One region of the Winogradskyella sp. HaHa_3_26 genome, then DNA from elsewhere that is predicted to be linked to it. Evidence: riboswitches for the same ligand, from Rfam matches in the RefSeq annotation. Region 1 holds a riboswitch; each other region holds the start of a gene.
The links. Region 1 has a riboswitch for S-adenosylmethionine ahead of H0I32_RS06510 (trans-sulfuration enzyme family protein). Riboswitches for the same ligand answer to the same signal wherever they lie in the genome.

Region 2: it holds a riboswitch for S-adenosylmethionine, as region 1 does, so the genes downstream of both, H0I32_RS10220 (O-acetylhomoserine aminocarboxypropyltransferase/cysteine synthase family protein) here and H0I32_RS06510 (trans-sulfuration enzyme family protein) in region 1, are expected to answer to the same signal.
Region 3: it holds a riboswitch for S-adenosylmethionine, as region 1 does, so the genes downstream of both, H0I32_RS02950 (Na+/H+ antiporter NhaC family protein) here and H0I32_RS06510 (trans-sulfuration enzyme family protein) in region 1, are expected to answer to the same signal.

What each region holds. Positions count from the first base shown of each region.
Region 1 covers NZ_CP058981.1:1,501,666-1,509,428, forward strand. The annotation lists gene H0I32_RS06475 (DUF3109 family protein) at 52-618, opposite strand; gene H0I32_RS06480 (MarC family protein) at 895-1,476, shown strand; gene H0I32_RS06485 (hypothetical protein) at 1,490-1,690, shown strand; gene H0I32_RS06490 (NAD(P)/FAD-dependent oxidoreductase) at 1,690-2,295, shown strand; gene H0I32_RS06495 (S41 family peptidase) at 2,299-3,909, opposite strand; gene H0I32_RS06500 (deoxycytidylate deaminase) at 3,909-4,340, opposite strand; gene H0I32_RS06505 (HupE/UreJ family protein) at 4,440-5,033, opposite strand; SAM riboswitch class I at 5,169-5,292, shown strand; gene H0I32_RS06510 (trans-sulfuration enzyme family protein) at 5,399-6,568, shown strand; gene H0I32_RS06515 (homocysteine S-methyltransferase family protein) at 6,629-7,630, shown strand; gene metH (methionine synthase) at 7,658-7,763, shown strand, end outside.
Region 2 covers NZ_CP058981.1:2,373,751-2,381,513, forward strand. The annotation lists gene H0I32_RS10205 (translocation/assembly module TamB) at 1-585, opposite strand, end outside; gene H0I32_RS10210 (alpha/beta fold hydrolase) at 801-1,811, opposite strand; gene H0I32_RS10215 (OsmC family protein) at 1,824-2,273, opposite strand; gene H0I32_RS10220 (O-acetylhomoserine aminocarboxypropyltransferase/cysteine synthase family protein) at 2,404-3,699, opposite strand; SAM riboswitch class I at 3,845-3,968, opposite strand; gene H0I32_RS10225 (hypothetical protein) at 4,068-5,618, opposite strand; gene H0I32_RS10230 (2-isopropylmalate synthase) at 5,768-6,943, shown strand; gene leuC (3-isopropylmalate dehydratase large subunit) at 6,948-7,763, shown strand, end outside.
Region 3 covers NZ_CP058981.1:672,834-680,596, forward strand. The annotation lists gene H0I32_RS02930 (T9SS type A sorting domain-containing protein) at 1-201, opposite strand, end outside; gene carB (carbamoyl-phosphate synthase large subunit) at 276-3,128, opposite strand; gene rpmH (50S ribosomal protein L34) at 3,229-3,390, opposite strand; gene H0I32_RS02945 (DUF2892 domain-containing protein) at 3,561-4,142, shown strand; gene H0I32_RS02950 (Na+/H+ antiporter NhaC family protein) at 4,148-5,461, opposite strand; SAM-I-IV-variant riboswitch at 5,510-5,605, opposite strand; gene cls (cardiolipin synthase) at 5,683-7,131, opposite strand; gene H0I32_RS02960 (lytic transglycosylase domain-containing protein) at 7,135-7,763, opposite strand, start outside.

The DNA.
Region 1 (7,763 bases):
CTATTAAAATAGCACCAATAAAATCTAAGCAATATTATTTTTTAACACATCTTACTTGTGTTTTTCTGCTACTTTTTCTAATTCAGCATACCAATCTTCACCAAATTTTCTAATTAGTGCTTCCTTTACAAATTTATAAACTGGCACTTGTAATTCTTTACCTAAAGAACATGCATCATCACAGATTTCCCATTTATCGTAATTAACACCAGAAAATTCTGAATAATCTTTTACACGAATAGGGTATAAATGACAAGATACTGGTTTTTTCCACTGAATCTCACCTTGGTTGTAAGCCTCCTCAATAGCACAAAGCGCTGTCTTTTTTTCATCAAAAATAACATAAGCACAATCTGCTCCATTAATTAAAGGCGTTTCAAAATCGCCAAACTCTGTAGTAATTGACGTGCCCTGAGCTTCAATAGCCTCTATTCCTTCTTTACGAAGAAACGGTTTTACCTTAGGATATATATCTTCTAAAATTTTAACTTCTTCTTTATCTACAGGTGCTCCAGCATCCCCATCAATACAACAAGCACCTTTACATGCTGAAAGATTACAAACAAAATCTTTCTCTATAATATCTTCAGAGACAATGGTTTTTCCGAGTTGAAACATAATTTATTAAATTAGCCATAACAATGGCTGTTATTAATTCTTTTTCTGCTGCAAATATACTATTAATAGCCACTTTTAAAGCGTAGAAATTGAGCATAAAAAACAGAGAACAAAAATACTTAAACTTAACTATAATTTATTATTGAAAATATGCAATAATATCGCACCTTTGCAAAAAATTTCAACCCAAATAGTGAAACATGAGATTTAACAAATTATAAGACAAGTACTTATACACACAAACTCAAGTTATCACAAAATTTAAATTAAGAAGAAATGCACCTAAATTTTAAAGAAATAGTCACAGCCTTTATGATCCTTTTTGCAGTGATTGATATCGTTGGAAACATTCCAATTATTATAGACCTACGCAAAAAAGTGGGACATATACAAAGTGGAAAAGCCTCAATTATCGCTGGTGTAATTATGATTATTTTCCTTTTTGTAGGTAAAAGTTTACTTAGCCTTATTGGTATTGATGTTAATTCATTTGCCGTAGCAGGTGCATTTGTTATCTTTTTTATTGCTCTAGAAATGGTTTTAGGCATTACACTTTATAAAGATGATGAACATAGCGCTGTTACCGCTTCCGTTTTCCCTTTAGCATTTCCGCTTATGGCAGGACCAGGAACTTTAACCACCTTACTATCTCTACGTGCAGAATTTGCTATTGAAAATATTATAGTTGCAGTAATAAGTAATGTCTTAGTTATTTTTATTGTTTTAAAAACATCAGCTAAAATTGAACGTATTATAGGAACTAATGGAATTAACATTATAAGAAAGATTTTTGGTGTAATTTTGTTAGCCATTGCTGTAAAATTATTTGCCCATAACATTAAAGAGTTATTGGCATAAAACTATTTTAAATATGAAAATACTCACACTTGTTTTAACAATTATCGGAATTGGGCTTGTTATTTTTAATGCTACGAAATTAAATTTCAATGCATTATTAACAGGAGAAAGTCAAACTGCATTAATTACAATTGTGGCAGCGCTTTGTGCTATTATTCTTTTACAAATTCTTAGAATTTCTAAAAAAATAGAAAAATTAGACAAACAACGCTAATGTGTTTTGATACTTTAATTATTGGTGGAGGAGCAGCTGGTTTATCTTGTGCCCTAGTTTTAGGTTCAGCAAAAAATAAACCTTTTGCTCAAGATAAACGTATTGGAATAATCACTCATCAAAAAACATCTCATCTTCAAAACGCTCTGTTTAATAATGTTTTAGGACTACAACCCGGAACTTTAGGTGAAGACATTCTTCAAGATGGCAAAATACAACTAGAGAACCTTTATCCTCATATTGAGCAAATTGAAAACGAAAAAGTAAGTTCTATTGAAAAAAGTGAAGATTACTTTACAATAACCACCAATGCTCATATTTACAAATCTAAAATAGTAGTCATAGCTGTTGGCTACACAAGTTTCATAACCATAAAAGGACTTGAAAACTACATTGAACCACACCCTAGATCAGCGATAGAAAAAGACAGAATCTGGTTAAAAAATACAGATCATCTTGTAGAAAAAAACTTATATGTTGCGGGTTCTTTAGCCGGCTGGAGAAGTCAGTTTGCAATGGCTTGCGGTAGCGGATCTCATGTGGCTACAGATATCTTAACACTTTGGAATGATGGTAAACAAACCAAAATTCATGATAAGGTATAATTATTAATCTTGTTTAATATTTGGATATTCTGAGCTTAAAAGAATCACTTCTTGCACCATAATATCTTCTTTATTTATTACTTCTTCAAACGCATTATCATCAAATAGCTGACTTGCTAAAGTTGCTTTAATAATTCGTTTTATTTCAGGATTGTAAGCAACGAAGCTAATGTTAGTTCGTTCTTTTCTGTTAATATAATCCTGAAAACGAACAGCAATATCATCACTCACTTCAAAATTATTAATAAAATCGTACTTAGAGATATCTTGATATAATGTGCGATCTTTATCTAATTCTTCAAAAACAAAATAACCAAAGTGCCCCCTTCCTCTCAAGTAATTAATTGTTTCATTATCAAACGAACGATCCACGGGTACAAAAACATCTGGAATGATACCACCACCACCGTAAACAACTTTTCCCTTAGGTGTTGTAAACTTTAAAGAATCATCTACAACGATACTTTCTTCGTGTGCCAATTCTCCTGTTCTTAAACGTTTATAATAGTCATTATAATAACTCTCACTATCACCATTGGTATAAGGTTTTTGGATAGAACGTCCCGTTGGTGTAAAATATCTAGAAACGGTTAAACGCACAGCACTACCATCACCTAAGGCCATTTCTCTTTGCACCAATCCTTTTCCGTAAGAACGTCTTCCTACAATAATTCCTTTATCGTTATCTTGAAGCGCTCCTGCAACGACTTCACTTGCCGATGCTGAATTTTCATTAATTAGAATATAAACTTCACCTTCTTCAAAGTCACCATCTCCCGTGGCGTAGATATACTCTTCTTTACCTCTTTTATCTTTTGTAAATAAAATAAGCTTATCGTCCTCTAAAAATTCGTCTACAATTTGCTCTGCAATACCTAAAAAACCACCTGGGTTATCTCTTAAATCTAATGCAAGTTTAGTTGCTCCTTGATCTTTTAATTCATCTAAAGCAAGCATAAATTCTTTATACGTAGATTCTGCAAATCGATTCATTTTTATATAACCTAAATCATCAGTAAGCATATAGGATGCTTCAACACTTTTGATAGGTATATTTTTGCGTTTTACATTAAACTCTAGTAAACCATCCTCACCTTTTCTGTAAACAACAAGTTTAACATTAGTGTTTTTATCTCCCTTTAATTTTAGACCTATATCATCACTAGATTTGTTAGACCCATAAAGTGTGTCTCCGTCTGCAAAAAGAATACGATCTCCACTTATAATCCCAGCATTTTCACTAGGACCATTTTCCGTGGGTTTTACAACAGCGACAGTATCATTATAGGCATAAAAATTAATACCAATACCTACAAAATCACCTTTCATATTTTCGGTAATCTGTTCTAAATCTTCTTTAGGAATATATGTAGAATGTGGATCTAAATTATGTAAAATACCATTAACCGTAACATCTACAATACTATCGGTATTTACCTCTTCTACATATTCGTAATCTATATAATCGATTAATCTGTTAAGCTTATTTTTCTTGCTATTTGTAGTGAAGAGATTATCTGAAGTATCTGAAAAATTTAATTTTCCACCTATAATCACACCGGCCGCGACTGCAACACCGATTAAAAGTGGAATGTATTTATTTTTTGTTGCCATTAGGCATTTAAATCTTCTATAAGTTCTAATTCAATTCCTGCCTTTTCAAGAAATTTAATTCCCGAATCATCTTTGTAACCCTGATGATAAACAACCCTAACAATACCTGCTTGATGTATTAATTTACTACACTCCTTACAAGGTGAAAGTGTAATATACAGCGTAGCGCCTTGGCAAGATTGTGTAGATGAAGCTACTTTTAAAATGGCATTGGCTTCCGCATGCAATACGTACCATTTGGTATAACCTTCATCATCTTCACAGTAGTTTTCAAAACCAGTTGGTGTTCCGTTATAACCATCAGAAATGATCATTCGATCTTTTACTATTACAGCACCTACTTGCTTACGTTCGCAATGAGATAGTTTACCCCATTCTTTAGCAATTCGCAAATAAGCCTTATCGTAACGTAGCTGTTTTATTTTTGACATGAATAAATTTTGTTATTCTAATGTATGTTGTTAATAACGAAGATAAACGGATAGTATTTTATTCGTCTTTTTCTTGGCGTTAAAATTTTACCAAACTTTTTATGACCTCATCAAATCGCTTCCTAAAATCATCGGAATTACTAATCCTATGACTATAGATGAAAGTACCATTATCCAATCGCGACGCGAAAATCTAAATACAGTCTGACATATAAATCCAATAAACAACACGATAAAAACAATGATAACTTGAGCAAGTTCAATACCTAAAGCAAACTCAACAAGTAATTCTAATTTATTTTCAGATTGCCCTGAGAACATTTTAAACTCTCTTGCAAAGCCTAATCCATGTACAATTCCAAAAAATAAGGTGGTAAAAAACAACAATCCAATTTTATTATTTTTTGATTTCTTACCTGCTGTAAACACATTATAAAGTGCCATTATTAAAATAGTTACGGGTATTAAAAATTCTACAAGTTCTCCGTTAATGCTTACAATTCCATAAGCCGCTAAGACCAATGATAGCGTATGCCCCAAAGTAAAGGTTGTTACTAAAAGCAAGACACGTTTCCAATCATTAAAAAGATACGGCACAGCCAATACCATTAAAAAAAGAATATGGTCGTAACCATTAATATCTAATACGTGATTCATTCCGTATTGCACATTAAACCAAAAATTTTCTAACATATATAATATTTTAGGGAAATTCAAAGTTACAATTAAAATGCAATATGCTGAATTAAAAAATTATGAATAAAAACTTGTTTAATTCCAATTTCTTTCTGAATATTGTAGTTCACAAAGTTCAAATAACTTATTGAAATGTTATCAAGAAAGGTGGAGGGATAGACCCTATGAAACCTTAGCAACCCTTAAACTTATTAAGAAGGTGCTAAATTCTACTTCATTTTCGATTCATTTATCGAATAATTTAGATAGATAACCCAACATAATTACCTCATTACGGTAATTTATACTCTTGTCGCATTTTTCTATTTACACGTCATTTTTTTGACGCATTTGATTTTTGGTTTATCATAAAACTAAGAAAAATGAGTTCAAAACACATTGAAACAGAAGCTATAAGAACACAAATTGAGCGTTCTCAATATCTAGAACATTCTAGCCCTTTGTATTTAACATCTAGCTACGTATTTGAAGATGCCGAAGACATGCGTGCTTCTTTTGCAGATGAAAAAGAACGTAATATTTACAGTCGTTACTCTAACCCAAACACATCAGAATTTGTAGAAAAAGTTTGCAAAATGGAAGGAGCAGAACGCGGTTACGCCTTTGCTTCTGGGATGTCTGCCGTGTTTTCAACTTTTGCAGCATTACTCGATGCTGGCGATCATATCGTTTCTTGTCGTAGTATTTTTGGTTCCACTCAAACGCTATTTAATAACATATTACCAAAGTGGAATATCTCAACAAGTTATTTTAAAATTGATGAATTAGATAAAATTGAAAGCCTAATTCAACCCAATACAAAAGTAATTTATGCCGAAAGCCCAACAAATCCGGCTGTAGATATTTTAGACTTGCAACGCTTAGGAGATATTGCAAAAAAGCACAACCTTATATTCATCATAGACAATTGTTTTGCCACTCCTTATTTACAACAACCTATAAAATTTGGCGCCAATTTAGTCATCCATTCGGCTACAAAATTAATGGATGGACAAGGTCGTGTTTTAGGAGGTGTTACTGTTGGTAGTGCTGATTTGATTCAGAAAATCTATTTATTTTCTAGAAATACAGGTCCTGCCCTATCTCCTTTTAATGCTTGGGTTTTATCTAAAAGTTTAGAAACCTTACCTGTTAGAGTTGATAGACATTGCGATAACGCATTAAAAGTTGCGACTTTTTTAGAGTCTAACGCTAATGTAAATTTTGTAAAATATCCATTTTTAAAATCGCATCCACAATACGAATTAGCAAAAAAACAAATGAAACTAGGAGGCAATGTTGTTGCTTTTGAAATCAAAGGAGGTATCGAAGCAGGCAGAAAGTTCCTTAACTCCATTAAGTTATTATCACTTTCTGCGAATTTAGGAGACACCAGAACTATTGTAACACACCCGGCATCTACAACCCATGCTAAAATACCAGATGATGTCCGTTTAGAAACAGGAATCACTTCAGGGTTAATAAGAGTTTCAGTAGGTTTAGAACACCCCGAAGACATCATTAACGATTTAAAACAAGCTTTACAAAACTAAGGTCAGCTCGAGTAATTTTATAATATCAAAATAAAATTATATCGAGAACAAACACATATTATGAGCAATATAAAAGACGAATTACAAAAACGAATTTTGGTTTTAGACGGAGCCATGGGAACTATGCTTCAGCAATACAGTTTTAAAGAAGAAGATTTTAGAGGCGAACGTTTTAAAGATTACCCGTCTCCTTTACAAGGTAACAACGATTTATTATCATTAACACAACCAGAAGCGATTGCAGAAATTCATGCAAAATATTTTGAGGCTGGTGCAGATATTGTAGAAACCAACACCTTTTCTGGGACTACAATTGCCATGGCAGATTACGATATGGAGAATTTGGTGTACGAACTGAATTTTGAATCTGCTAAAATCGCGAAACAAGTTGCAGACAAGTTCACTAAAGAAAACCCTGATCAACCGCGTTTTGTTGCAGGAAGTATTGGCCCAACAAACAAAACCGCAAGTTTATCACCAGATGTTAACCGACCAGAATACAGAGCGATAACTTTTAATGAATTGCGAATCGCCTATAAACAACAAGTAGAAGCCTTAATTGATGGTGGTGTTGATATCCTTTTAGTCGAAACTATTTTTGATACGCTGAACGCAAAAGCAGCATTATTTGCTATTGAAGAAGTAAAAGAAGAACGCCATATTGATATTCCAATAATGGTATCTGGCACTATAACTGATGCTTCTGGCAGAACATTATCTGGCCAAACCGTTGAAGCATTTTTAACCTCAATATCTCATATTCCGCTATTAAGTGTGGGCTTTAATTGTGCGCTTGGAGCCCAACAATTAAAACCTTATTTGCAACGCTTATCTAACGAAACGGAATTTTTCACCTCAGCACATCCAAACGCAGGTTTACCAAATGCCTTTGGAGAATATGAAGAAACACCGAAGCAAATGCAACAATATATAGAAGACTATCTAAAAGATAACCTCATCAATATTATTGGAGGCTGTTGTGGCACAAGTCCTGCGCATATTAAAGCCATTGCAGAAGTAGCTAAAAATTACGAACCAAGAAAAATTGTCATTCCTGCGTAGGCAGGAATCCACTTTGAAAAGACTAACATGACTCAAAATAAAAAATATCTTACGCTCTCTGGTTTAGAGCCCTTAATAATAACACCAGAAAGTAACTTCATTAACGTTGGTGAACGTACCAATGTTACAGGCT
Region 2 (7,763 bases), 870 kb from region 1:
CTCACCAATTTTAAACCTAGAGTCAATTCCGGCAACGGCATCATCAAATACAATATCTAAATTCTTAAATTTTAAATTGCTAAGCACTAAGTTGAGTGGGGTAGAAATGGTATCTGTTACAACTGTTGTTGTATCGGTTGTAGCAAAAGCATCTATTAAAAACTGAAAATTATAACCTTCAATACTATCTTTTCTAATCACATTAGCCCGTAAACCTTCCCAATCTAAAGCATCTACACCAATAGCTTCGCCTCTTATCATTTTAAAAAGTGGAACATTAGCTTCTAGTGATTTTGAATATACTAAAGTATCTCCTTTGGTATCTTCGAGATAAAGACCATCGAGTTGAACGTCTCCATCAAAAGTGATAAATAATTTTTCTATTTCAACTTTAGTATTTGTTTTACTTGAAACATAATTCACCGCTTTTGTAACGATAATATTCTGTCCCCAAGGGCTTCTAATAAAAAGGATAACTAAAAATAAAAACACAAGAATTCCTAACAGAATACGTAGCGTTCTGCGAAGCCAACGAAATTTTCGTTTTGTTGGGGTTTGGGGTGGTGTATTTTCGGTATTATTCAACAGTCAAATATATACGGTCAAAAGTATTATAATTGTCGTTATTGCTAATAATATTAACGCTCTAGAGTTAAAAATTAACTAATTTTATTAAGGTTCTGTTATTAATATCGATGAAAAGATAAGAGATGTCGTTTAGTTATAAAGTTCTGTAGATTCTTTGAAGCAAAAAAGCCAAACTTATAAGTTTGGCTCTTTTTAATATTATATGCTAGTTTTTATGCAACTTGCTGCTCAAGTTTTTTTTTAACAGAAGTTACTTCTGCTTTAAAAATAGGTTTCAAAAAGCGTGCTAATTGATCAAATTCAATTAAAAAAGCATCGTGTCCGTGTATCGATTTTATTTCATGAATGTTAACATTTTCTTTCTTGCCTTTTAGTTCAACAAAGGTGTTCCAGTTTTCATCAGCTTTAAAAAATAAATCAGAATTGATAGTGATGATATGAATGTCACTTTCAATTTTAGATGCGACATCTAAAAAATCATTTCGATCTCTAGTGATATCAATTGTTCTTAAAACCTGATTCATTAATTTGTATGCAGCGACCTGAAAGCGATTGTTTAAAGCATTACCGTGATAACTAAGCCAGGATTCAATGTTAAAAAAGGATTCGTCTTTTTTAGTGCGATCAAATTTTTGTGTTAAAGACTCAGGTGTTCGGTATAACGTCATGGCATGCATTCTGGCATCTACCAATGGTTGAGAAGAGTTATTTAATAGCGCATCTTGAATATGGCAATTAGCAATAACCCAGTCTGTAGATTTCCAGTCGGTTGCAATAGGAATTAAATGTTTAATTAAACGCGGTTTTAATGCGGCTAATTCCCATGCAATTCCACCTCCAACAGAACCTCCAATGACAGCAAATAAATGTTGAATTTTTAATTCTTCTATTGCTAAGGCAAAGAGTTTTGCAATATCTCTTGCTGTGAAATCTTTATAATTTTCTATGATGTTTTCAGCTTTATTATCGTAGCCATTACCAAGAATATTAAAAGATAAAATTGTGTATTCATTAGTGTCGATACATTTATTTTCTCCGATAATATCATTCCACCAACCATTTTCTCCGATAACATTAGAGTTTCCAGTTAGCGCATGATTCACTAAAATAATAGGTGCTGTATGTAGGGGTTTACCAAAAGTTTGGTAAGACAAGTTTAGTGAAGTTGTCTTACCACTTTCGGTTGCATAGTTAGCAATTGTAATATGTTTTAGATTTATCATCGCTAGTTTTTTTTAAACCGCAAATTCTTTTACTACGGATATTTTTAAAGGTGTTTTATTTTGAAGATTGTCTTTTACAGGGCATCGTTCTTCAACTAATTGAAGCCATTTAGATAAGGTTTCAATACTTGCGTCCGTTTCAGGAATAAGATTTAAACTTATAGATTTAAATCCAGCACGTTCTTTGTTGGAGTTACCTAAAAACCGATTTGGATTTAATTCGCCAGAGACTTCTATTTTTAAATTTTTTATAGTGAAACCTAACTCTTTGGCTACTATATGCCCAATAACATTAGCACAGCCCGCAAAACCAGCTAAAATATATTCTACCGGATTTGCATCCGTATCTGTACCTCCTAAATCAGAAGGTTCGTCTACGACTAAAGTAAATTGTCTTGTTTTTCCTATAAATTTTGTAGGTGAAGCACTAGCTCCTGCTACAGAAAATTTTATATCGCTCATTTTGTTTTTTAATTTTGAAAATATTTTAATTTAAAATTTTAGAGTCATCAAAATATCACATAAAGCACAGCTGCAAAAAATTAATTTTGCTATGTTTTTTACTGTGCTTAATGTGATAGTGACTTTTTGATTAATGCTGAAACGCTTTTTGTTTTATAACAGCAAAAGCTTCTTTTAAATCATTTTTTAAATCTTCTATATTTTCAATTCCTACAGATAAACGAATTAAGTCTTTGGTAACTCCAGAGGTTAATTGCGCTTCATCGCTTAGTTGCTGATGTGTTGTGCTTGCAGGATGAATGATAAGAGATTTTGTGTCTCCAATATTTGCTAATAATGAGAACAATTTTGTAGTGTCAGAGATTGTTTTGGCAGCTTCGTAACCTCCGTCAACGCCAAAAGTAACAACGCCACTCTGACCTTTTGGTAAGTATTTGTCTGCTAATTTTTTGTGTTTACTAGTTTTTAAACCAGGGTAGTTTACCCAATTGACTTCGGGTTGTTCTTGTAGCCATTTTGCTAATTCTAAAGCATTTTCACTATGCTTTTTAATACGTAATTCTAAAGTTTCTAAACCTTGAATGATTTGAAAAGCATTAAATGGACTTAAAGCACCACCGTAATCACGTAAGCCTTCAACTCTAATTTTTGCGATAAAAGCAGCTGCTCCAATAGCTTCGCTATAAACTAATCCATGGTAACCAGCAGATGGTTCTGTGAATTCTGGGAATTTTCCATTAGTCCAATCAAAATTACCACTATCAATTATAATACCTCCTAATGAAGTTCCATTTCCGGTGATGTATTTTGTTAAAGAGTGAATAACAATGTCTGCCCCGTACTCAATTGGTCTAAGTAAGTAAGGTGTTGCTACAGTATTATCTACGATTAATGGAACTTTAAAAGCTTTTGCTTCTTTAGAAATAGCTTCTAAATCTAAAACATCTAATTTTGGGTTTCCTAAGGATTCTACAAAAAAGGCTCTTGTGTTTTCTTGAGTTGCTTTTTTGAATGCTTCAGGGTCAGAAGGATCTACAAAAGTAGTTGTAATACCATGTCTAGGTAGTGTAACGCTTAATAAATTATAGGTTCCTCCATATAAACTACTCGATGCTACGATGTGATCACCAGCTCTTAGTAATGTTAGTAATGTTGTAGAAATAGCTGAGGTTCCAGAAGCTGTTGCTACTGCACCAATTCCGCCTTCTAAAGCTGCTAAACGCTGCTCTAAAATGTCGTTAGTTGGGTTGTTTAAACGGGTGTAAATGTAGCCAGGAACCGAAAGATTAAATCTCCCTGCTGCTTCATCTGAATCTTTAAAGACGTAAGATGATGTTTGGTAAATAGGAACAGCTCTTGTTCCTGATGTTTGACTAACGTCGTGTCCTGCGTGCAACGCTTTGGTTGCGAATTTTTGTGTACTCATTTTTCTAAGTTTTTGAGTTAATAAAAGATTAAACCAAAAGCCAAAATAAGCTTCATATATTTTCGATTTTAAATCGAAGTGTGAAGCATACTTAATAGAAAAATATTATAAAGAAAATGCTAATTACAGATGGGTAATTAGTCTTGAGTTATCTATCCAATTTTCCGATTAATGAATCGGATTATTAAGTAGAATTTAGCACCTTCTTAGTGAATCTAAGGGTTGCTAAGGCTTCATAGGGTCATTCCCTCCACCTTTCTTGATAACATTTCAGTAAGTGTTTGAACTTTGTGAGTACAAATATTGCAATACAAAAAGCACAAATCCAAATGATTTGGCGATTTTATGAGTTTTTTATGAAAATCATATTAAATTAAGTTATTCTTTGCTAAATATTTAATATGAATAATTTCAGAGACAGGTTTGTTTTCAATTTTACTTTCAAGCCATGAAATAATATCAAGATATAAAAAGGCACGACGCTCGTAGGGATGATCTTCAAAAGTTTTTAATGTTTTGTGTAATTCTTTAAATGCATTTTTAAGGTCATGAGGGTAAATATCTTGTAAACCTCTAATGAATTTTATCATTTCTTTTTGTACCTCATGAAGGTCGTTCATTTTAATTAAAAACTTGTAAGTGCTTCTTAGTAGGGTTTCTAGGTGGTAATCTAAGCCTGCTTCGTAATGAGCAACAAGATTTAAAACTCTGGAAAAACAGAGTAGGTCTTCTCGCATGGAAAGCGACTTGTTAGAAATGATTTTATCAAGATATTTTATGCATTCTTTATTGTTGCCTGCTCCAAATTGTAAGCTAGCAAACTTGTAATAAAAAATCATTTTATGGTGTGGGTCAATCTTTTCACCAAAAGGGATTAGTTCTTTTTCTATTGTCGGAATAATATCGAGTCCTTCTGCAAAACTACCGTCAATAAAATGTTGATTAATTTTGTGAAAGTTAGTGTAAAGGAAGACTAAAGAAGCAACATTTTCGTCTTTTGGAAAGCTTAATTTTTGAACTGTGGCTTCAAAGTCATTAAATTTTTCTACAAATTTTGTTTTGTTACCAATAAAAACCAAAGCCTCTAAAAGGTAGTTGTTTCCTTTTAAAAAGAATACCGGATTAAGATTAATCATGCTTGGGTTTTGATAAAATAAATCCACCCATTTTAAAGCATACTTAAAACAGTTTAAAAAATCTTGAAGTAAAAAGCTTTGCCATAAATTAGCTTTATATAGCCATAATTTTTCTCGAAACCCTAAGTCTTCAATTTTAACTTTGGGTAATTGCTTATTGAAATAATTGATGACCATTTTGGCTTCATCTTCATTTTTTACATAACCTGTTTTTAGAATATTGCTGTAGAGTTGAAGTGATAGGTTGGAGAGCTTACTGGTTATAACGTTAAGTGTACTTAATTCTTTAGCTTGCACAGCTAGTTCATCTGCGCGTGTGCTAATACTTCGTGTAATGTATTGTGATTCAATAACTTTTTCGAGTTCAACAATCTCGAAAGCCGAGTTTTTTTCTTCATTGACTATGGCTAGCTCTTTAGCTTTATCTAAAATTTTTAAACTTTGTTTATATAAACCTTTATGGTATAAAATTGAAGCAAAATCTAATTGTTCTCTAATTTGTAATCTTATGTTTTGATGTGAAGGATTCAGTTTTAAGCTGATTAAAATTTGCTTATATAAATGCGATTTTACATTTGCAAGCTGTTGTTTTTTAATAATATTACTTTTTAAAATTGAAGTTTCATTATAGGCTTTAGCCTTGTCTAAAAAATTAAAAAGATTCAAAAATTTAGAGTCAGAATTCACACCAAGCCGACCAACATACAGTTTAAACTGACGTTTTTCAGATTTAGTTAAAGACTTAACTAGTGAGAATAAATTATCTTTTTGGTCTTTAGTTATCAATTGAGAATAGATTTATCTGTCTGTTAATCAGTTAATTGAAATATATTTTAACGACTGGGCATCGTAAAGTTAAACTAAGATCGGTATTTTAAAGCAAAATCAAAATATATATTCGTAAGACAATACTATAAAATATATTTTGATAAATGTCTAATAACCGTATTCAAATATTCGATACTACACTGCGAGATGGAGAACAAGTGCCAGGTTGCAAGCTTAACTCAGAACAAAAAGTAATCATTGCAAAGCAATTAGATCTTTTGGGAGTTGATGTGATTGAAGCTGGATTTCCAGTGTCTAGTCCAGGAGACTTTAAGTCTGTAGAAGCAATTTCAAAAATTGTAAAAAATGCAACAGTTTGTGGTTTAACACGTGCTGTTGAAAATGATATAAAAGTTGCTGCTGAGTCTTTAAAATATGCTAAATTACCGAGAATACATACAGGTATAGGTACGTCAGACTCTCATATTATTCATAAATTTAAATCAAACAAAGAAGCTATTATTGAGCGTGCTTTTCAAGCTGTAAAATATGCGAAGTCTTTTGTTGAAGATGTAGAGTTTTATGCTGAAGATGCAGGAAGAACTGATAATGAATATTTAGCAAGAGTATGTGAAGCTGCAATTAAAGCAGGTGCTACTGTGTTAAATATTCCAGATACAACTGGGTATTGTTTACCAAGTGAGTATGGAGCAAAAATAAAATACCTTAAAGAAAATGTAAAAGGTATTGAGAAGGCTATATTGTCTTGTCACTGTCATAACGATTTGGGTTTAGCTACAGCAAATTCTATTGAGGGTGTGATTAATGGAGCACGACAGATAGAATGTACTATCAATGGTATTGGTGAGCGTGCTGGTAATACAGCATTGGAGGAAGTTGTTATGGTATTGAAGCAACACCCTTATCTTAATTTAGATACTAATATTAATACGTCAATGTTGTATGGAATGAGTCAACTTGTTAGTGATAATATGGGGATTTATACGCAGCCAAATAAAGCGATTGTAGGTGCTAATGCTTTTGCTCACAGTTCTGGTATTCATCAAGATGGTGTGATAAAAAACAGAGAAACTTACGAAATTATTAACCCAGCAGATGTTGGTGTTACTGAGTCTGCAATTGTTTTAACAGCAAGAAGTGGAAGAGCAGCTTTGGCATACAGAGCTAAAAATGTAGGTTACGAATTAACAAAACTTCAGTTAGATGATGTATATTCTAATTTTTTAAGTTTTGCAGATCGTAAAAAAGAAATCAACGATAATGATATTCATCAAATTATAGAAACAAGTAGTGTCTATAAACAAATAATTTCAGCTTAAATACATGGGGAAAACACTATTCGATAAAGTTTGGGACGCGCATGTGGTAGATGCGATAGATAATGGACCACAGATACTTTATATAGATAAACATTTAATACACGAGGTAACAAGTCCGCAGGCTTTCAATGAATTGGAAGAACGCGGAATTCCTGTATATAGGCCCAATCAAATTGTGGCTACGGCAGATCATAATACGCCAACATTAAATCAAGATCAACCAATAAAAGATGAACTCTCTAGAAAACAATTAGAGCAGTTGTCTAAAAATTGTAAAAAAAACAATATCACATTATACCAATTAGGTCATAAATACAATGGTATTGTGCATGTAATGGCTCCTGAGTTGGGAGTGACTCAACCAGGCTTAACGATGGTTTGCGGTGATAGTCATACCTCAACACATGGTGCGTTCGGAGCTATTGCTTTTGGTATAGGAACAAGTCAGGTTGCGCAGGTTTTTGCGAGTCAATGTTTGTTGCTTACTAAGCCTAAAAGTTTAAGGGTGTCGGTTAATGGAAAATTGAAAGCAGGAGTTCTACCAAAAGATGTTATTCTTTATATTATTTCAAAATTAGGAACCAATTCTGGTACAGGTTATTTCTGTGAATATGCAGGAAATGTTTTTGAAGATATGAGTATGGAAGGTCGTATGACGGTTTGTAATATGAGTATTGAAATGGGAGCAAGAGGAGGCATGATTGCTCCAGACGAAACGACTTTTAGTTATGTGAAAGGAAGAGAATTTGCGCCTAAAGGTGAAGATTTTGATAAAAAAGTAGCCTATTGGAAAACCCTTCCTACGGATGAAGATGCTGTT
Region 3 (7,763 bases), 830 kb from region 1:
GATTACACCTTTATATATTCGCTTTCCTAAAACATCAAAAACTTCCAATTTTAAATCATCATTAGTATCTGACAATGTAATATTAAGACTGCTTTTTGCAGGATTAGGAGATATCGTAAACTCTTCAATTTGAGCAGAAGATACCTGAGCAAAAGAATATGCTGATATAAAAAATAATAAAATAAGTAATTTTTGCTTCATAATAAGTAGGGATTAAAGGACTAAGTTAGTCATTATTAATAAATAACAATTACACTTAATCGAAAACCGTGCCATTATTTACTTAAATACATTTTTCTTCTTGCATATAAATCATAAAACTGATCGTCCTTTAAACTATCTATAAATAAGATACTTTCACCTGTACTTTTCATTTCAGGTCCTAATTGTTTATTTACATTAGGGAACTTATTAAATGAAAATACCGGTTGCTTAATTGCATATCCTTCTAATTGAGGATTGAAATCAAAATCAGTTACTTTTTTCTCACCTAACATCACTTTTGTAGCATAATTTACATAAGGTTCTTTATACGCTTTTGCAATAAAAGGAACCGTACGAGATGCTCTTGGGTTAGCTTCAATAATATATACAATATCATCTTTTACCGCAAATTGTACGTTAATTAAACCAACAGTATTTAAAGCTAAAGCAATTGTTTTAGTATGATCTTTAATTTGTTGTAATACAAATTCACCTAAGTTAAACGGAGGTAACGTTGCGTTACTATCACCAGAGTGTACTCCACATGGCTCAATATGCTCCATAATACCAATGATGTAAACATTTTCGCCATCACAGATTGCATCTGCTTCAGCTTCAATAGCACCATCTAAATAATGATCTAATAATAATTTATTTCCTGGTATAGATTTTAATAATCCAACTACGTGCTCTTCAAGATCCTTTTTATTAATAACAATCTTCATTCCTTGTCCACCAAGAACATAAGAAGGTCTTACTAAAATTGGAAAATCTAAAACATCAGCGATTGCTAGAGCTTCATCTGCTGTCTCAGCAACTGCAAACTCAGGATAAGGAATATTGTGTTCTTTTAAAATGTTAGAAAAACTACCTCTATCTTCAGCTAAATCTAAAGCTTTGAAGCTAGTTCCCATAATCTTAACGCCCCATTTCTCTAATTTCTCTGCCAGTTTCAATGCGGTTTGTCCACCTAATTGTACAATGACACCTTCTGGTTTTTCATGTTGAATAATATCGTAGATATGCTCCCAGAATACTGGTTCAAAATATAGTTTATCAGCAATATCAAAATCTGTAGAAACCGTTTCAGGGTTACAGTTAATCATGATGGTTTCATAACCACATTCAGCAGCAGCTAAAACACCATGAACACAACAGTAATCAAACTCAATACCTTGACCAATTCTGTTTGGACCAGATCCTAAAACTATAATTTTCTTTTTATCAGTAACAACACTTTCGTTTTGAACGTAAACTTCGCCATCAGCTGTTTCTACTTCACTTTCGAATGTTGAATAATAGTATGGTGTCTGTGCTTTAAATTCTGCAGCACAAGTATCTACCAATTTAAATACACGATTTATCTTTAACTCGCTACGTTTGTTATAAACGGCACTTTCTAAACAGCCTAACATGTGTGCTATTTGTCTGTCACCATAACCTTTTTGTTTCGCTTCTAATAATAATTCGCGATCTAAAGTATCAATTGTATAGGTAGAAATTTCTTTCTGAAGTTCAAATAATTCTTCATACTGACGTAAATACCACATGTCAATTTTAGTAATAGCATGAATACGACTTAAAGGAATTCCCATAGCGATGGCATCGTAAATTACAAAAACACGATCCCAACTTGCAAAAGTCAATTTCTCTATTACTGTATCGTAATCTGTGTAACCTTTACCATCTGCACCTAAACCATTTCTCTTAATCTCTAAAGATTGAGTTGCTTTATGTAGCGCTTCTTGGAAAGAACGACCAATAGCCATCACCTCTCCTACAGCTTTCATTTGTAAACCTAAAGTTCTGTCTGATCCTTCAAATTTATCGAAATTCCAACGTGGAATCTTAACAACAACGTAATCTAACGTTGGTTCAAATAAGGCAGAAGTAGATTTTGTAATTTGGTTATGTAATTCATCTAAATTATAACCAATGGCTAATTTTGCTGCAATTTTTGCAATAGGATAACCTGTTGCTTTACTTGCTAATGCTGATGAACGAGATACACGAGGATTAATTTCAATTGCAATTATATTCTCTTCATCATCAGGACTTACTGCAAACTGAACGTTACATCCACCTGCAAAATCACCAATACTACGCATCATATGGATTGCCATATCACGCATTTTTTGGTATGTTTTATCAGATAAAGTCATTGCTGGTGCTACCGTAATAGAATCACCTGTATGGATTCCCATAGGGTCCATATTCTCGATAGTACAGATAATTACAACATTATCATTTTTATCTCTAAGTAGCTCTAATTCGTATTCTTTCCAGCCAATTAAAGCTTTATCAATCATAACTTCATGAATTGGAGATACTTCTAATCCACGCGTTAATAATTTATCAAAATCTTCTTCTTTATGTACAAAAGAAGCACCTTCACCTCCTAATGTATAAGACGCTCTAATAACTAAAGGAAAACCAAACTCTTGTGCAATTTCTTTCCCCTTAAGGTAAGATGTTGCCGTAGCTTGAGGCGCCATACCGACACCAATTTTCAGCATTAATTCTCTAAATTGTTCTCTATCCTCAGTAATATTTATAGCATCGATATCTACACCTATAATATCTACATCAAAATCTTCCCAAATCCCTTTTTCATCAGCTTCAATACAAAGATTAAGAGCCGTTTGTCCTCCCATTGTAGGTAAAACAGCATCTATATACGGATGTTCTTTTAATATCTGAATTAACGATTTTGTTGTTAATGGCAACAGATAAACATGATCCGCCATCGTTGGATCTGTCATTATTGTTGCAGGATTAGAATTGATAAGAATTGTTTCAATTCCATCTTCTCTTAGCGATCTAAGTGCTTGAGATCCTGAATAATCAAATTCACAAGCTTGTCCTATAACGATTGGACCAGATCCTATAAGTAATATCGATTTAATGTTTTTGTTCTTCGGCATGTGTAATAATTGTTATGGTGTGCAAAAATAAGTATCTCTAGGGTATAAAAAAAGGCGTTACACCTAAGTAACGCCCTAATATATTAACAATTGTTAATCATTATTTTTTATGTCTTGTTTCTGAAGATACAGAGATCCTCTTTCTGCCTTTAGCTCTTCTACGTGCTAAAACTTTTCTTCCGTTAACAGAAGCCATTCTCTCTCTGAAACCATGTTTGTTTCTTCTTTTTCTTTTTGACGGTTGAAACGTTCTTTTTGGCATTTTCTTATATTTTAAATCTTATAATCATTTTATCTTTTGAGAGCTATCCCAAAACTGCGTGCAAATATACAACAACTTTTTACATTAGCAAATACCAAAAGAAAAATTTTGAATAGAATTTTAACTCTTAGATTTTATTATCTTTGCGCACTGTAAAAATACACAGAAATATGTTTAATAAAAATATAAAATTAGTCATAGCTGCATTAATCATTGGTTATGGAATATATCAATTTACTGAAGGTTATATAGGTAACGGTATTATGTACCTATTACTGTCTACAATATTTATTTTCCTTTACTTTAAAAATGAAATGATTTTATTAGCTTTCTTAAAGCTTAGAAAACAAGATTTTGAAGGTTCTAAAAAATGGTTAGACAAAATAAAGAACCCTGAAGGTGCCTTAGTTAAAAAGCAACAAGGTTATTTAAACTATTTAAATGGTATTATGGTTTCTCAGACTAATATGAATGAAGCCGAAGGTTATTTTAAAAAAGCTATTGATTTAGGTTTATCTATGGATCATGATTTAGCGATGGCAAAATTAAACTTAGCCGGAATTGCTTTTTCTAAACGTAAAAAACCAGAAGCTCAAAAATTATTAGCTGAAGCAGAAAAATTAGATAAACGTGATATGTTAGCTGATCAAATTAAAATGATGAAGCAACAAATGAAAAAAGCTTCTGCTATACCTAAACATCAGTACGGACAACCCACATCATCTAGACAAAACAGAAGAAGTAAAAGATAATTCTTTTACTTCTTTACTTTCTTAACAAACAAAGGTTCAAAGCTTATTAATAAAATTGTTGTCACAAACAATATAAGCAAATACCACGTGTTTTGTATTAAATCTATATAATCTATTTGACCTTCAGAAAAGCTCAGAATCATTAAAACCTGAGCTCCATAAGGTAATATTCCCTGAATAACACAAGCAAAAATATCTAAGATTGAAGCTGTTTTTCTATTCGTTAAACCATATTCATCATTTATTGTTTTTGCAATAGAACCCGATATAATTATAGATACAGTATTATTTGCAATCGCCATATTTATAGTACTCACCAAAGCGGCAATACCAAATTGAGCAGACCTTTTACTTTTAATAAGAATTTTTATTTTATTTAAAATATAGTCTATACCTCCATTTCTTTCTACCAGAGCTGCTAAACCACCTGTTAATAGTGATAGTAAGAAAATCTCTGTCATATTTGTAAAACCTGTATATGCAATTCTTGTAGATTCCATTACTGTAAAATCGCCATCAAAAACACCTAATACAATAGCTGAAATAATTCCAAAAAATAGCGTTACAAATACATTTACACCTATTACAGATAGTATAATGACTAATATATAAGGAACAATTTTTATGACTGAATAATCATAATGAACATCATTTAAAACATTAGAACTTAAATCTAAACCTTGTACCGTTAAAATAACCAAGGTTATTAATGCTGCCGGAAGTGCAATTTTAATATTTTCTTTAAACTTATCACTCATTTTACAATCTAAAGACTGTGTTGCAGCGATAGTTGTATCTGATATTACGGATAAATTATCTCCAAACATAGATCCACCTAGTAAAGCACCACAAAGTACAGCTAAAGAAATATCTCCATGTCCTGAAAAGCCAACTACTATTGGAGCTAGTGTTACAATAGCTCCTACTGATGTTCCTGTTGAAATGGATAAAAAAGCTGCTATTAAAAAAATGCCTAAATAAATATACTGAATAGCAATATAATCCATCCCCAGATTAACAATAGCATCGACACTTCCTGTAGATTTAGTAATTGCAGCAAAAGCACCTGCTAACAAATAGATTAAACACATGGTTAGTATTTTATTATCTCCACAACCTTTTAAAAGTATCGCTATCTTATCATTAACAGATTGTTTAAAGATCAAGAAGGCAACGACAATACCAACAATAACTGCTATTGGCGCAGGTAATAGATAAAAATCATCTTTATAAATACCTATTCCTAAAAAGGTAATTACAAAAACTAATAATGGAATTAATGCTGTAAAGTTTGGTGCTGATTCTTTTAATTTCTTCATTCTTTTATTTCTTAAAAAGAAGACAGAATGCAAATAAGAAAGAAAAATTAGATTAACATTTTTTCCAAAGTATTGGCTTATCCTTTTAGCACCTTGCTTGTTAATGCAGGTTGCTATCTCCTTTTGAGATTCTTGATAATTTATTTTAAGTCGGCAAATATATTATATATAATTAAATTTGCTTTCAATTTTAACTCATTATTATAAAATTGAAGAAATTATTATAATAACGGAGCCATTAAACGCGCTATCGCTTCAATAATTTTTGTGCGTTTAGAACGTTTTTTCCAAGATTGTAATTCTAGTTTTTCACAATCTTTTAAATCTTCATTAAAAAACGCTGTTAATTCACTACTAATTTTTTTACTATAAATTAAAGCATTGACTTCAAAATTAATATTGAAACTTCTATAATCCATATTAGTAGTACCAACCGTACTAAAAACACCATCTACAACCATTGTTTTTGCATGCACAAATCCTTTTGTGTAATGATAAACTTCTACTCCTGCCTCTAAAAGCATTTCTAAATAAGAATTAGTAGCATATTCTGCTATCCAGGAATCCGAAGTTTTAGGAACTATAATTTTCACTTCAATATTACTTCTCGCAATAACTTGTAGTGCCGTAAGAATCTCGCTATTAGGAATAAAATACGGTGTAGTAATATACACATGATCTTCTGCATTTGTAATGGCAACGAAAATAGCTTCCATTATATTAGACCAATCCGTATCTGGACCGCTTGCTGCAATTTGAAGTGGTACGTTTTCTTTACAATCGTGATCAGGGAAATAAGATTTAGATATTTCTAATCCATCATCTGACACAAAATCCCAAGTTGTAAAAAATAAAATCTGCAAAGGTTTAACAGCCTCGCCTACTAAACGAATATGTGTGTCACGCCAATACCTATCGTTATTTGCATTTACATAGTGATCCGATACATTTATTCCGCCAACATATCCTATTTTACCATCAATAACGGTAATCTTTCGATGATCACGATAGTTCATCTGACCTGTGAATTTTGAAAATAAGACAGGCATAAAAGAATGCATTTGAATACCACAATCTTTTATTTTTCGCTTCATTTTAGAAGAAATAGAACTCCCTACATCATCAATAACAATTCTAATCTCTAAGCCTTCTCGTGATTTTTCACATAATAGATTTAATAACTCCGTACCTATTTGGTCATCTTGTATTACAAAATACTCTAAATGAATATGATCTTTTGCTTCTTTTATATCTTTAAAAAGCAATTTAAACTTATCGTCACCATTTTTTATAAGCTTTACTTCATTATTAATAGTGAGTTTTGATTTTTCACTATTATATAGTAAAGGGATTAATTTTGATTTTTGATCAAGTAAATCATCAACCTCATTAATCTCTTTGGTATCTAATTCTAATTGATCTTGAATCTTTTTTATAATCGTTTGATTTAAAACATTCTTTCTACTGAATATTTTAGTCTTTCGGTATTCTTGCCCAAAAAGATAGTATACAATTAAACCCAAAAAAGGTAGAGCTAACAATCCTATGATGTAGCTTAAAGCCTTTGTTGGGTTTAATTTTTTAAGCAAAATTGTTGCCACTGCAGATAATGCAAGTGCATAATTGAATACAATTAAAATTTGCCAAATATGATTTTTTATAAATTCCAAAATTTAAGGAAGTGTATTATAATATCCTTCTTTAGGAATTTCTATTTCATAAAGTTTTCTCGATTTATTATTTAAAAACGGTTCTCTTAACCAAGGGTTATGAAGTTTTAGAATTTTATAGTTGATTCCGAATTGTTTAGCAAACTGTGCAAAATCAGTTACTGCCGTATCTACTTTTACCTTATAAGTTGGTACTTCTTTGTATAAATGTGATTTATTAAAGTTGAATCCATACTTATCAGGGTTTGAAAGAATTTCTTTTAAAGCTACAATTCTAAACACATAACGTCCTGTTTCTTCTCCTAATAATAAATCGTAATAACCAGTAACATCTTGTTCTTTTAATCGTCTAGAAACACCAGCATTACCTGCATTATATGCTGCTGCAGCTTTTGTCCAAGATCCTAAATTAGCTTTAGCTTTCTTTAAATAATCACAAGCTACTTCTGTTGCCTTTTCAATGTTATAACGTTCATCTACATTAGAATTAACCTCTAAGCCGTTCTCTTTACCTGTAGCTGCCATAATTTGCCACATACCACTAGCACCTGCAGGTGATTTTGCAGTTTTAATTAATCCACTTTCAATTACAGCTAAGTATTTAAAATCATCTGGAATTCCATTTTTCTTCA